DNA from 2 places in the Streptomyces sp. NPDC003327 genome. Region 1 is predicted to be linked to the other one. Evidence: predicted binding sites of a transcription regulator. Region 1 holds the regulator's gene; the other holds the start of a gene.
What was found. Region 1 encodes HspR, which represses chaperone genes until heat shock. Its sites were predicted from a motif close to TTGAGNNNNNNNNNCTCAA; they were not measured.
Positions count from the first base shown of each region.

Region 2: lon (endopeptidase La) is a predicted target of HspR. The motif match lies at 2,673-2,691, and genes of this name have one in related genera.

Region 1 is NZ_JBSFSA010000050.1:10,211-16,269, reverse strand. It holds gene dnaK (molecular chaperone DnaK) at 1-410, shown strand, start outside; gene grpE (nucleotide exchange factor GrpE) at 407-1,066, shown strand; gene dnaJ (molecular chaperone DnaJ) at 1,100-2,269, shown strand; gene ACWDVG_RS27520 (heat shock protein transcriptional repressor HspR) at 2,274-2,726, shown strand; gene ACWDVG_RS27515 (hypothetical protein) at 2,864-3,331, opposite strand; gene ACWDVG_RS27510 (helix-turn-helix transcriptional regulator) at 3,338-4,318, opposite strand; gene ACWDVG_RS27505 (hypothetical protein) at 4,562-4,792, shown strand; gene ACWDVG_RS27500 ((2Fe-2S)-binding protein) at 4,789-5,106, shown strand; gene ACWDVG_RS27495 (pyridoxamine 5'-phosphate oxidase family protein) at 5,274-5,687, opposite strand; gene clpB (ATP-dependent chaperone ClpB) at 5,821-6,059, shown strand, end outside.
Region 2 is NZ_JBSFSA010000006.1:75,585-81,643, forward strand. It holds gene ACWDVG_RS07680 (response regulator transcription factor) at 1-509, opposite strand, end outside; gene ACWDVG_RS07685 (spermidine synthase) at 570-1,241, opposite strand; gene ACWDVG_RS07690 (hypothetical protein) at 1,334-1,900, opposite strand; gene ACWDVG_RS07695 (GNAT family N-acetyltransferase) at 1,944-2,582, opposite strand; gene lon (endopeptidase La) at 2,714-5,125, shown strand; gene ACWDVG_RS07705 (lytic polysaccharide monooxygenase auxiliary activity family 9 protein) at 5,197-6,059, opposite strand, start outside.

The sequences.
Region 1 (6,059 bases):
CGCTGCCGAAGGACGAGGTCGACCGGATGCGCCAGGAGGCCGAGCAGTACGCGGAGGAGGACCACCGCCGCCGCGAGGCCGCCGAGTCCCGCAACCAGGGCGAGCAGCTCGTCTACCAGACCGAGAAGTTCCTCAAGGACAACGAGGACAAGGTCCCGGGCGACGTCAAGACCGAGGTCGAGGCCGCTCTCGCCGAGCTGAAGGAGAAGCTCAAGGGCGAGGACACCGCCGAGATCCGCACCGCCACCGAGAAGGTCGCGGCCGTCTCCCAGAAGCTCGGCCAGGCCCTGTACGCCGACGCCCAGGCCGCCCAGGCCGCGGGTGGCGACGGCCAGGCCCAGGCGCAGGACGACGACGTCGTCGACGCCGAGATCGTCGACGAGGACAAGCCGAAGGGTGGCCAGGCGTGACGGAGGAGACTCCGGGCTTCGAGGAGAAGCCCGACGTCCCCTCCGGCGCCACCCCCGAGGACGCCGCCGAGGCCGCCGAGTCCCGTGAGGACGCGGCGGCCCCGGCCGGGGACGCGAACAGCAAGGACACGGCCGGGGACGCCGGGCTCACCGCCCAGCTGGACCAGGCGCGCGCCGCGCTCACCGAGCGCACGGGCGACCTCCAGCGGCTCCAGGCCGAGTACCAGAACTACCGCCGCCGCGTGGAGCGGGACCGGGTCACGGTCAAGGAGATCGCCGTCGCGAGCCTCCTGACCGAGCTCCTGCCCGTCCTCGACGACGTCGGCCGGGCCCGCGACCACGGCGAGCTCGTGGGCGGGTTCAAGTCGGTGGCCGAATCGCTGGAGACCGTCGTCGCCAAGATGGGTCTGCAGCAGTTCGGCAAGGAGGGCGAGCCCTTCGACCCGACGATCCACGAGGCCCTCATGCACTCGTACGCGCCGGACGTCACCGAGACGACCTGCGTGGCGATCCTGCAGCCGGGGTACCGGATCGGCGAGCGGACCATCCGGCCCGCCCGCGTGGCCGTCGCCGAGCCCCAGCCGGGCGCGCAGGCGAAGGGCGAGGAGTCGGACGACTCCGACGGGCCGGACGCGTCCGGCAAGGACAGCGAGTAACAGCCGTACCCGCATGCGGGAGGAGGGACGTCGATGAGCACGAAGGACTTCGTCGAGAAGGACTACTACAAGGTCCTCGGCGTCCCCAAGGACGCCACCGAGGCCGAGATCAAGAAGGCCTACCGGAAGCTCGCCCGCGAGAACCACCCGGACGCCAACAAGGGCGACACCAAGGCGGAGGAGCGCTTCAAGGAGATCTCCGAGGCGAACGACGTCCTCGGTGACCCCAAGCGGCGCAAGGAGTACGACGAGGCGCGCGCGCTCTTCGGGAACGGCGGCTTCCGGCCGGCCGGACCGGGCGGCGGCTCGTTCAACTTCGACCTCGGCGACCTCTTCGGGGGCGCCCAGGGTGGGGGCGGCGGCTTCGGCGGCGGCGGCATCGGGGACGTCTTCGGCGGCCTGTTCAACCGGGGCGGCGCGGCGGGTGCGCGCACCCAGCCGCGGCGCGGCCAGGACATCGAGTCCGAGGTGACGCTCAGCTTCACCGAGGCGATCGAGGGCGCGACGGTTCCGCTGCGCATGTCCAGCCAGCAGCCGTGCACGGCCTGTTCGGGCACCGGCGACAAGAACGGCACGCCCCGGGTGTGCCCGACCTGCGTCGGCACAGGACAGGTCTCGCGCGGCGGCAGCGGTTCCTTCTCGCTCACCGACCCGTGCGTGGACTGCAAGGGCCGGGGGCTCATCGCCGAGAACCCCTGCGAGGTCTGCAAGGGCAGCGGGCGGGCCAAGTCCTCCCGCACCATGCAGGTCCGCATTCCGGCGGGAGTCTCCGACGGCCAGAAGATCCGGCTGCGGGGCAAGGGCGCGCCGGGCGAGCGCGGCGGGCAGAACGGCGACCTGTACGTCGTCGTGCACGTCGACGCCCACCCGGTCTTCGGCCGCAAGGACGACAACCTGACGGTCACCGTGCCGGTCTCCTTCACGGAGGCCGCGCTCGGCGGCGAGATCAAGGTGCCGACCCTCGGCGGCCCGCCGGTCACCCTCAAGCTGCCCGCCGGCACCGCCAACGGGCTGACCATGCGCGCCCGCGGCAAGGGCGCGGTCCGCAAGGACGGCACCCGCGGCGACCTGCTGGTGACGGTCGAGGTCGCGGTGCCGAAGGAACTGGACGACAAGGCCCGCGAGGCCCTGGAGACCTACCGCGAGGCGACCGCCTCCGTGGACCCCAGGGCGGAGCTGTTCCAGGCTGCGAAGGGAGCGTGACGCGGTGGACGGGCGCCGACGCAATCCGTACGAACTGACCGACGAGACGCCGGTGTACGTCATCTCGGTGGCGGCGCAGCTCTCCGGTCTGCACCCGCAGACCCTGCGGCAGTACGACCGTCTCGGACTCGTCTCCCCGGACCGCACGGCGGGCCGGGGGCGGCGCTACTCGGCCCGGGACATCGAGCTGCTCCGCCAGGTGCAGCAGCTGTCGCAGGACGAGGGCATCAACCTCGCCGGCATCAAGCGGATCATCGAGCTGGAGAACCAGGTCGCGGCCCTGCAGAGCCGGGTCGCCGAACTGTCGGCGGCGGTCGACGGCGCGGCGGCGGCGATGCGCCAGCGCGAGGCGCAGGTGCACGCGTCGTACCGGCGCGACCTGGTGCCGTACCAGGACGTGCAGCAGGCGAGCGCGCTGGTGGTGTGGCGGCCCAAGCGCGGCGACCGGACGCCCTGACCGGACCACCCGACCTGACGGCCCCGACCTGCCGGCCCCGACCTGACGGCCCCGACCCGAAGGTCCGCACCGTCGACGTGAGGCCCCTTCCACAGTCGTGGAGGGGGCCTCACGCGTGCGCGGTCACCGGCCCCGGATCAGGGGATGAGTTCGCCGACGATCTCGCCGACGGTCTCGTACCAGGGCGCGGCGCCCGTGCCGAAGGCGGCGGCCAGGGCCGTACCGACGGCGACGTCGAGCGGGGTCGCGCCGGGCTCCCAGGTGTCGACGACCCGGCCGTCGCCGGAGGACTGGAGCTCGCCGACCGGCCGGCGGCCCCGGGTGAGGCGGCTGCGGTCGTGGTCGCAGGGCATCAGGCGGTAGCGCTCCCCGCCGGTCCGCACGTCGACGCGGTAGGAGCGCCGCAGGAGCCGTCCGCGGGCCGTGCGGAGCCCCGCGGGCGCCCCGTCGACCGTGAGGGCCAGGAGGGCCGCCCTGCGGGTCCCGATGGGCGTGTGGGCGTCGGGGGCGGTGCCCGGGGTCCGTACGAGCTCCACGGTGGGCAGGCCGTGGCCGGAGACCCGCAGGGTCCCGGCGGGGCCGTCGAGGTCGATCCGCGCGTACACCGGCCGTCAGTCCTCCTGCTGGAGGATGCCGGACTGCGCGATGAGGTAGCCCAGCTGGGCGCGGCTGCCGCTGCCGAGGGCGGCGGCGAGCTTGGCTATGTGGGCGCGGCAGGTGCGGACGTTCATGCCGAGGCGGCGGGCGATGGCCTCGTCGACGAGCCCCTCGACGAGGAGGCGCGCGATGGACCGCTGGACGCCGCTGACGCCGTCGAGCGGGGGCTGGTAGGCGACGGGGGCGTCCAGCGGCGTGGCCTGGAGCCAGAACTGGTCGAAGACGCCGCCGAGGTACTCGACGAGTCCGGGGTGGCGCAGTTCGAGGGCGACCTGCCGGTCGCGGCTCGCGGGGACGAAGGCGACCTTGCGGTCCACGATGATGAGCCGGTCGATGATCTCCTCGAGGGTGCGGACCTCCACCTCGGGCCCTATGCGCTCCAGGTAGGCGAGGGTGATGGGCTGGTGGCGCGCGGTGTGCTGGTAGAGCGTGCGCATGCGGATGCCGCGGCCGAGGAGCGGGCGGACGCGCCGGAGCGCCTCGCCGAACGTGTGGGCGCTGCGGCCCTTCCCCGGCTGTACGGTGAGGAGTTCGGACGTGCAGTCGGCGACGGCACGGTCCAGGTTGGCGTTGATCCGGTCGAATCCCTCGAGGACGGTGATGGCCTGGGTCATCGAGGGATCGGTGACGCCGAGGGCCATGAACGGCTCGAAGACGTCGGAGAGTTGGGCGGCGAGGCGGCGGCGCTCCTGTATCTCCTTCTCGATGGGGAGGAGCATGCGGGTGAGGGCCGCCGACGGGGGGACGGGGCGCAGCCACTGCGGGTCGTCCGGGTCGGGTCTCAGCAGGTCCAGGTCCATGAGACACGGCGCCGAGGCGGTCTCCGCCCGGTCGATCCGGCCTGACCGAAGGGCTTCGGTGTAGAGGAGAGTGCCCGCTTCGCACAGTTCTGTGCGCGCGTGAGGGTGTCCCTCTTCGGCCGGTTCTGTTCGCATATGTACACCCCCAGGCTTTTGCGATACAGGAACATGATGCATTGAGCCAGTGGTGGAAACGGGAGGAGTGGGCCATCGTCATGACTGCGGGGGAGCTGGTTGTTTCACACCTTCAAGTGAGGTTGCTCGGTCATGTCCATGAAGCTCATACGCACCGTAGCCGGTGTCGCACTGATGGCAGCCGCCGCTGTGGGAGCGGTGACGGCATCCGAGGACCCGGGGTGGGGTTCCGGCACTCAGGTCGTGAACGCCGACCCGGGCTGGGGGTACCGCACCCAGGTCGTGAACGGCGATCCGGGCTGGGGCGCCGCTCCGGCTCGTGAGGCCGACCCCGGCTGGGGCGTCGTCGCTCCGGCCGACGCGGACGCTGACCCCGGCTGGGGAGCGGTGCGGGCCCTCGTCGCCGACCCGGGTTGGGGAGCGGTGGCGCCGGCGACCGCCGACGACCCGGGATGGGGGTCAGTGGGGGCATGACGGTTCCCGAAGATCCCCGTTTTCGACGCGAGATGGCGAGTGCCTACCGCTCGGGGTGGCACTTCATCGACCTCGTCACCGCGGTGCCGCACCGTGGCGAGTCGTTGATGGTCACCCTCTTCGGTGAGCCGATCCTCGTCACCCGCGGCGACGACGAGGACATTCGCGCCTACCGCTGTCTCCGCCGTCCCCGCGGCGCCCCGCAGCCCATCCGCTGTGCCATCCGGTACGGCATGATCTTCGTCAACCTCGACCAGCGGGACCACCAGCTGATCGAGCCCGAGGCCATCCCCGCCACCCCCCGCAGTGCCTGAGCGATTCCCCCGTCGTTGTAGATCGCTCAGGTACTTCCCCCACACAGCGGCGCCATCGCGGACCTGAAACGCGATGGCGTCGCTGTGCGTTTTCCGTCAGGTCGTCGCCACGGGACGCGGTCCCGGTGCGCGCCGCCCCGGGGCTCGCGCTCCGGGCCCGCCCGGGGCTACGCCCGGCCCATCGCCCGGGTAAGGGCGATCTCGATCACGACGCGGTCCGGGTTCGGGGTCGGCGTCCGGCCGTAGCGGTCGGCGTAGCGCGCGACCGCGTCCGCGACCGCGTCCTCCTCCGTACGGATGCGGGCGACGCCCTCCAGGGTGGCCCAGCGCCCCTTGTCGACCTGGCAGACCGCGACCCGCGCGCCCTCCGCGCCCGCCGCCAGGACGTTGGCGACCTTCCGGCTGTGCTTGTTGGTGATGACCCGCGCGATGCCGTTCTCGCCGCCCTCCGGGTCGTACGTGACGCCGACCGCCACGACGTGCGGGGTGCCGTCCGGACGCGGGGTGGTCAGCGTGCACATGTGGTACTCGCGCCAGAAGCCGAGGTACGAGTCGCCGGGGTTGCGCGGATCAGTCGCCATGCCCCGGAAACTACCCGGGGGAGGGCTCCCGGGAACACATTGAGCGTTATCGACTCAACTTTGTGTACCCTGTAAGGGTCATGGAAGACAGGGCAGAAGACGAGGACCGCGAAGCCGAGGAGGAGCACCGCACGTGGACGCCGAACTCACCAACAGGAGCCGGGACGCGATCAACGCGGCGACGAGCCGCGCCGTGTCCGAAGGGCACCCGGACCTGACCCCCGCCCACCTGCTGCTGGCGCTCCTGGCGGGTCAGGACAACGAGAACATCACCGACCTGCTCGCCGCCGTCGGCGCCGACCAGGCCGTCGTACGCGGCGACGCGGAGCGGCTGCTCGCCGCGCAGCCCAGCGTCACCGGGTCCACCGTCGC
Region 2 (6,059 bases), on a different contig from region 1:
TCCTCGGACCGCACGCGCACCCGGCGCTGCGCGTGGTCGATCTCCAGCTCGCCCAGGCGCAGGATGCCGCTGCGCGGGGTGACCGCCGCGAGGGCGGCCCGCTCCACGCGGCGCAGCAGCACGTGCACCCGGGCGGCGAGCTCGCGCATCGAGAACGGCTTCGTCATGTAGTCGTCCGCGCCGACGCCGAGGCCGACCAGCATGTCCGTCTCGTCGTCACGCGCGGTGAGCATCAGGACGGGAACCGGGCGCTGCGCCTGGACCCGGCGGCAGACCTCCAGGCCGTCGAAGCCGGGGAGCATGACGTCCAGGACCATCAGGTCCGGCTGCCAGGCCTCGGCGGCGTCCACGGCCGCCGGGCCGTCGGTGGCGGTCTGCACGAGGAAGCCCTCGGCGCGCAGGCGGGCGGAGATGGCTTCCACGATCGTGGTGTCGTCCTCGACGACGAGCACCCTCCGCTGGGCCCCCGGAGTGGCCGCACCCTGGTGAGTGGTGTGTGTCTGCTCCATTGCCCCGCCTCGCGTCGCCGATGTCGGTGCAGCAGCCTAGAGGTACCGGCCGCGTCCCGGCTACGCAGGCCGGACGGCGAGGTGGACCACGTCGGGGACGCCCCGGGCAACCGGGACCTCTTCGGTCCGTACCCCGCTGAATCCGGCATTCCGCAATGACTCTTCGAAATCGGCGGAGGGCCGGGCCGACCAGACGGCGAGCACGCCGCCGGGGTTCAGCCGCTCCATGCAGGCGGCCAACCCCTCGGCCCCGTAGAGGGATTCGTTGTCCCTGGTGACCGTCCAGTCCGGGCCGTTGTCGATGTCCAGACAGAGCGCGTCGTAGTGGTCGGGGGAGGTGCGGAGGTACTCCACGAGGTCCGTGTGCAGGATCACGGTCCGCTCGTCGGCGAGCGCCGCCCCGGAGATCGCGGCCAGCGGTCCCTGCCGGTGCCAGTCGACGATGGCCTCCTCGCGCTCGGCGACGACGATCCGCCCCCAGCGCCGGTCGAGCGCGGCGTGCGCCAGCGAGAAGCCGACCCCGAGGCCGCCGATGAGCAGCGAGGCCCCCGGCCGGGCCGCCTCGGGCAGCGCGGCCATCGCGGCGTCCACGAGCAGCCGCTCCGAGCGCCCGTCGGAGGTGTCCATCAGGAACGTGCCGTTGGCGATGATCTCGAAGTGGTCGGCGCGCCTGCGCAGCACCACCTCTCCGTACGGTCCCTCGCGGCGGTCGAGGGTGACGGGGCTGGACATCAGGTTGCACTCCGCTCTCGTCTCGGCAGCTGGGCTCCCATCCTGGCGGGGGGACGCGGGCCGGGACAAACGGGTTGCGGGGCGCGCGGCGGTCACGGGGAGGTCGGCGGGCCGCCTTCCGGGAGGGCGTCGAGGACGCGCCGGAGGGCGGGCGGGACGGAGCCGTCCCGGGCGATCACGAGGCGGTCGCCGTACGTGACGGCGTACTGGAACCCGTCGCGGACCGGCTCGTCGGCCGGGCGGTCGGGCACGCGCGCGAACGCCGGGTCCTCCAGGGCGGCGCGCAGGGCCGCCGTCCCGGCGGGCGCGACCCGGCCGGTCTTCCGGTCGGGGCGGCCGGGGGAGGAGAGCGTCCAGGTGCCGTCGTGGCGGACGACGAGCGTGTTGCGGACGCCCGCGAAGCCGCCGGTGACGGTGACCTCGACGAGGACGTCCTCGCTCCGGGGCGCGTCGGTGGCGGTGGCCGGGGGCGTCGGGGTGGCCGTCCCGGACGGGCTCGCGGCCGTCGGTGTCGGGACCGGCCCCGTCCGGGAGGTGCTCGGGCTCGGGCTCGCGGGGGGTGCTTCCTGGGCCGCCTCCCCGCAGCCGGCGGACCCGGCCGTCAGGGCCGCCGAGAGGAGCAGGACGCCGATCCACCGTCCCCGTACCGCATGCGTCATGGACCGAGCATGCACCTCCGCGAGGCTCTCCGCAGCGGGACGCTCAGTTCTCCGCCCGGACGATTCCGGTGATCCGGCAGCGGTAGCGCCAGTCGAGCGAGCCGTAGAGCGCGAGGCCGTCGCTGGTCGCCGCGAGGATCCCGGTGGTGGCGCCGGCCCGCGCGGCGGCCGCCTCCAGGGTGCGCATGACGTGGGCGCCGAGGCCGCGCCGCCGGTGGGCGGGGTCGGTCTCGATCTGGTCGGCGACGGCGGTGGCGCCGGTCGGGGCGATCTGCCCGCGCGCGGCGAGGGTCCCGTCGGGGGCGAGGACGCGGACCCGGACGACGCCGTCGCGCACCTCGGTCGTCGAGGCGTACCCCTCGGGCGGGGCCGGGCGGGCGCCCGCGGCGAGCGGCTTGGTCATCATGAAGCCGGGGTCGTCGGGGACCGTCCAGTCGGCGGTGATCCAGGGCGCGACCTCCTCCGGCGGGGCCATCACCTTGAGCCAGGCGTACGGCTCGGTGATCGCGGCGCACAGGTGCCCCACGGAGGCCGCGTCCGGGTGGGGCAGCACGTGGCGGAAGACGTGCCGGGGCTGTCCGACCGCGATGCGGTAGCCCCAGGGGCGGGGCTCGGCGGGCGGGGTGCCCCGGGAGGCCGTCCAGCCCGCGACCCAGGCCGAAGTAATAGCTGAAATATCCATGTAGCTATTACATCCACAGGTGGGCGCCGCAGGGAGAAGTGATCGCTCAGAGCGAACAGGCCCGGGGGAACAATCCTCGGCTCACGTGCATTGAGTCGGTACAGCTCAACTTGACTGCCGAAGGGGAGATCATGGCTTCTGAGTCCATGGCGTCCGCGCCGCTGACACTGCCCGTGCTGCCGCTCGACGACGAGGTCGTGCTGCCCGGCATGGTCGTGCCGCTGGACCTGTCCGACAACGAGGTGCGGGCCGCCGTCGAGGCCGCGCAGGCCGCCGCCCGTCCCGGCGCGGGGAAGCCCCGCGTGCTGCTCGTGCCCCGCGTCGACGGCACCTACGCCGCCACCGGCGTCCTCGGCACCGTCGAGCAGGTCGGCCGCCTCGCCGACGGCGACCCCGGCGCCCTCGTGCGCGGTCGCGGGCGGGTGCGGATCGGCGCCGGGACCACCGGCCCCGGCGGCGCGCTCTGGGTGGAGGGGAGCGCGGTCGAGGAGACCGTGCCCGACCCGCTGCCCGGCTCCGTCGCCGAGCTGGTCAAGGAGTACAAGGCGCTCGCCACCAGCTGGCTCAGGAAGCGCGGCGCCTGGCAGGTCGTCGACCGCGTCCAGCAGATCGAGGGCGTCGGCGCCCTCGCCGACAACTCCGGCTACTCTCCCTTCCTCTCCGTCGAGCAGAAGGTCGCGCTCCTGGAGACCGCCGACCCGGTCGCCCGCCTCAAGCTCGCCACCGCCCAGCTCCGCGAGCACCTCGCCGAGCAGGAGGTCGCCGAGACCATCGCCAAGGACGTCCAGGAGGGCGTCGACAAGCAGCAGCGCGAGTTCCTGCTCCGCCGCCAGCTCGACGCCGTCCGCAAGGAGCTGCGCGAGCTGAACGGCGAGTCGGAGGGTGACGAGTCCGACGACTACCGCGCCCGGGTGGAGGCCGCCGACCTGCCCGAGAAGGTGCGCGAGGCCGCCCTCAAGGAGGTCGAGAAGCTGGAGCGGTCCAGCGACCAGTCCCCGGAGGGCTCCTGGATCCGCACCTGGCTCGACACCGTCCTCGAACTGCCCTGGAACGAGCGGACCGAGGACCGGTACGACATCCCGGGCGCCCAGGCGGTCTTGGACGCCGAGCACGCGGGCCTGGAGGACGTGAAGGAGCGCATCACCGAGTACCTGGCGGTGCGCAAGCGGCGCGCCGAGCGCGGCCTCGGGGTCGTCGGCGGCCGTCGCGGCGGCGCGGTCCTCGCGCTCGTCGGCCCGCCCGGCGTCGGCAAGACCTCGCTCGGCGAGTCCGTCGCCCACGCCATGGGCCGGAAGTTCGTGCGGGTCGCCCTCGGCGGCGTACGGGACGAGGCGGAGATCCGCGGCCACCGGCGCACCTACGTGGGCGCGCTGCCCGGCCGGATCGTGCGGGCGATCAAGGAGGCCGGGTCCATGAACCCGGTGGTCCTCCTGGACGAGATCGACAAGGTCGGCTCCGACTTCCGGGGCGACCCGGCGGCGGCGCTCCTCGAAGTCCTCGACCCGGCGCAGAACCACACCTTCCGCGACCACTACCTGGAGGTCGAGCTCGACCTCTCCGACGTGGTCTTCCTCGCCACCGCCAACGTCCTGGAGGCGATCCCGGAGGCCCTGCTCGACCGCATGGAGCTGGTCAGGCTCGACGGCTACACCGAGGACGAGAAGGTCGTCATCGCCCGAGACCACCTGCTGCCGAGGCAGCTGGAGCGGGCTGGCCTGGAGTCCGGCGAGGTCGTCCTGGAGGAGGCGTCGCTGCGGAAGCTGGCCGGGGAGTACACCCGCGAGGCCGGGGTCCGCACCCTGGAGCGGTCGATCGCCCGGCTGCTGCGCAAGGTCGCGGCCCAGCACGAACTGGGCGACCGGGAGCTGCCGTTCACGGTCGGCCCCGACGACCTGCGGGAGCTGATCGGCCGGCCGCACCACGTGCCGGAGTCCGCGCAGGACCCCGCCGAGCGGCGGACGGCGGTGCCCGGTGTCGCCACCGGCCTCGCCGTGACCGGCGCGGGCGGCGACGTCCTCTTCGTGGAGGCGTCCCTGGCCGACCCGGAGACCGGTGCGGCCGGGCTGACCCTCACCGGTCAGCTGGGCGACGTCATGAAGGAGTCCGCGCAGATCGCGCTCTCCTTCCTCCGCTCGCACGGCGCGGAGCTGGAGCTGCCCGTCACCGGCCTGAAGGACCGGGGCGTGCACATCCACTTCCCGGCGGGCGCGGTCCCGAAGGACGGTCCGAGCGCGGGCATCACGATGACGACCGCGCTGGCCTCGCTCCTGAGCGGCCGCCAGGTCCGCACGGACGTGGCCATGACCGGCGAGGTCTCCCTCACCGGGCGGGTCCTGCCCATCGGCGGCGTGAAGCAGAAGCTGCTCGCCGCGCACCGGGCGGGCATCACCACGGTGGTGATCCCCAAGCGGAACGAGGCGGACCTGGACGACGTCCCGGCCGAGATCCTGGAGAAGCTGGAGGTCCACCCGGTGACGGACGTCCGGCAGGTCCTGGAGATCGCCCTGTCCCCGGCGGAGGTGCCGGTGGGCGCGGCGGCCTGACGTTCCTCGCGCGCTCACGGCGGCGGGGCGCCTTCCTCACGGAGGGCGCCCCGCCGCCGTCGTGCGAATGCCTAGAGAGTGGGGCGGCGGCGGCCCAGGAGGAGGGTGCCACCGCCGAAGGCGGCCAGGGCGGCCCCGCCCGCGAGGGCGAGGGGCAGCGGGGAGCCGGGGGCCTCGGCGCCCTCCGAGGAGAGGACCGGGGGCCGCTCGTCGCCGCCGTGCCCGGCGTGGCTCACGGTGGAGAGCTCCGTGCCCGCCGCGATCTCGGCCTCGCTCGGCGCCTCGGCGGCCTCGGCGGCCTCGGCGGCCCCGGCGGCCCCGGTCGCCGAGGCACCGCCGAAGGTGACGTCCGAGCAGCTGTAGAACGCCTCGGGGCTGTCGCTGCGCTGCCAGACCTTGTAGACGACGTGACGGCCGGTGCGGGCCGGCAGGGTGCCCGTGAAGGCGTAGTGGCCGTCGGTGGCGGTGCGGGTCGTGGCGTACACGGCGACGGGGGTCGCGTCGAGGTCCGACCACTTCAGGGGCTGCGTGGGGTCGTAGCCCTGCTTGGTGAGGTAGACGGTCATGGTGCCCTGGTGCGGCGCGGTGACCCGGACCCTGAAGTCGAAGGAGCCCGCGGCGACCGGCGTCGCCGGCCAGTCGGTCCTGGCCCAGTCCAGGGCACGGTACTTCTCGCGGTTGGCCGAGCAGAGCCTGCCGTCGGGGATGAGCGCCCGGTGCTTGCCGTCCGCGTGGGCGATGTTGACCTCGTTCCAGTCGTACAGCGGCTGGGTTCCGGAGTCGGCGACGAGGTCCTTGCAGACCTGGGAGTCGGGGGACTCGGGCCCCTCGGCGTAACAGGCGGCGATCCGGCTGACGGGGTTGAAGACGGCTCCGTGGGCGCTCGCGGCGGTGGGCGTGAGGGCGACGAGCGCGGTGGCCGCGGACAGGGCGG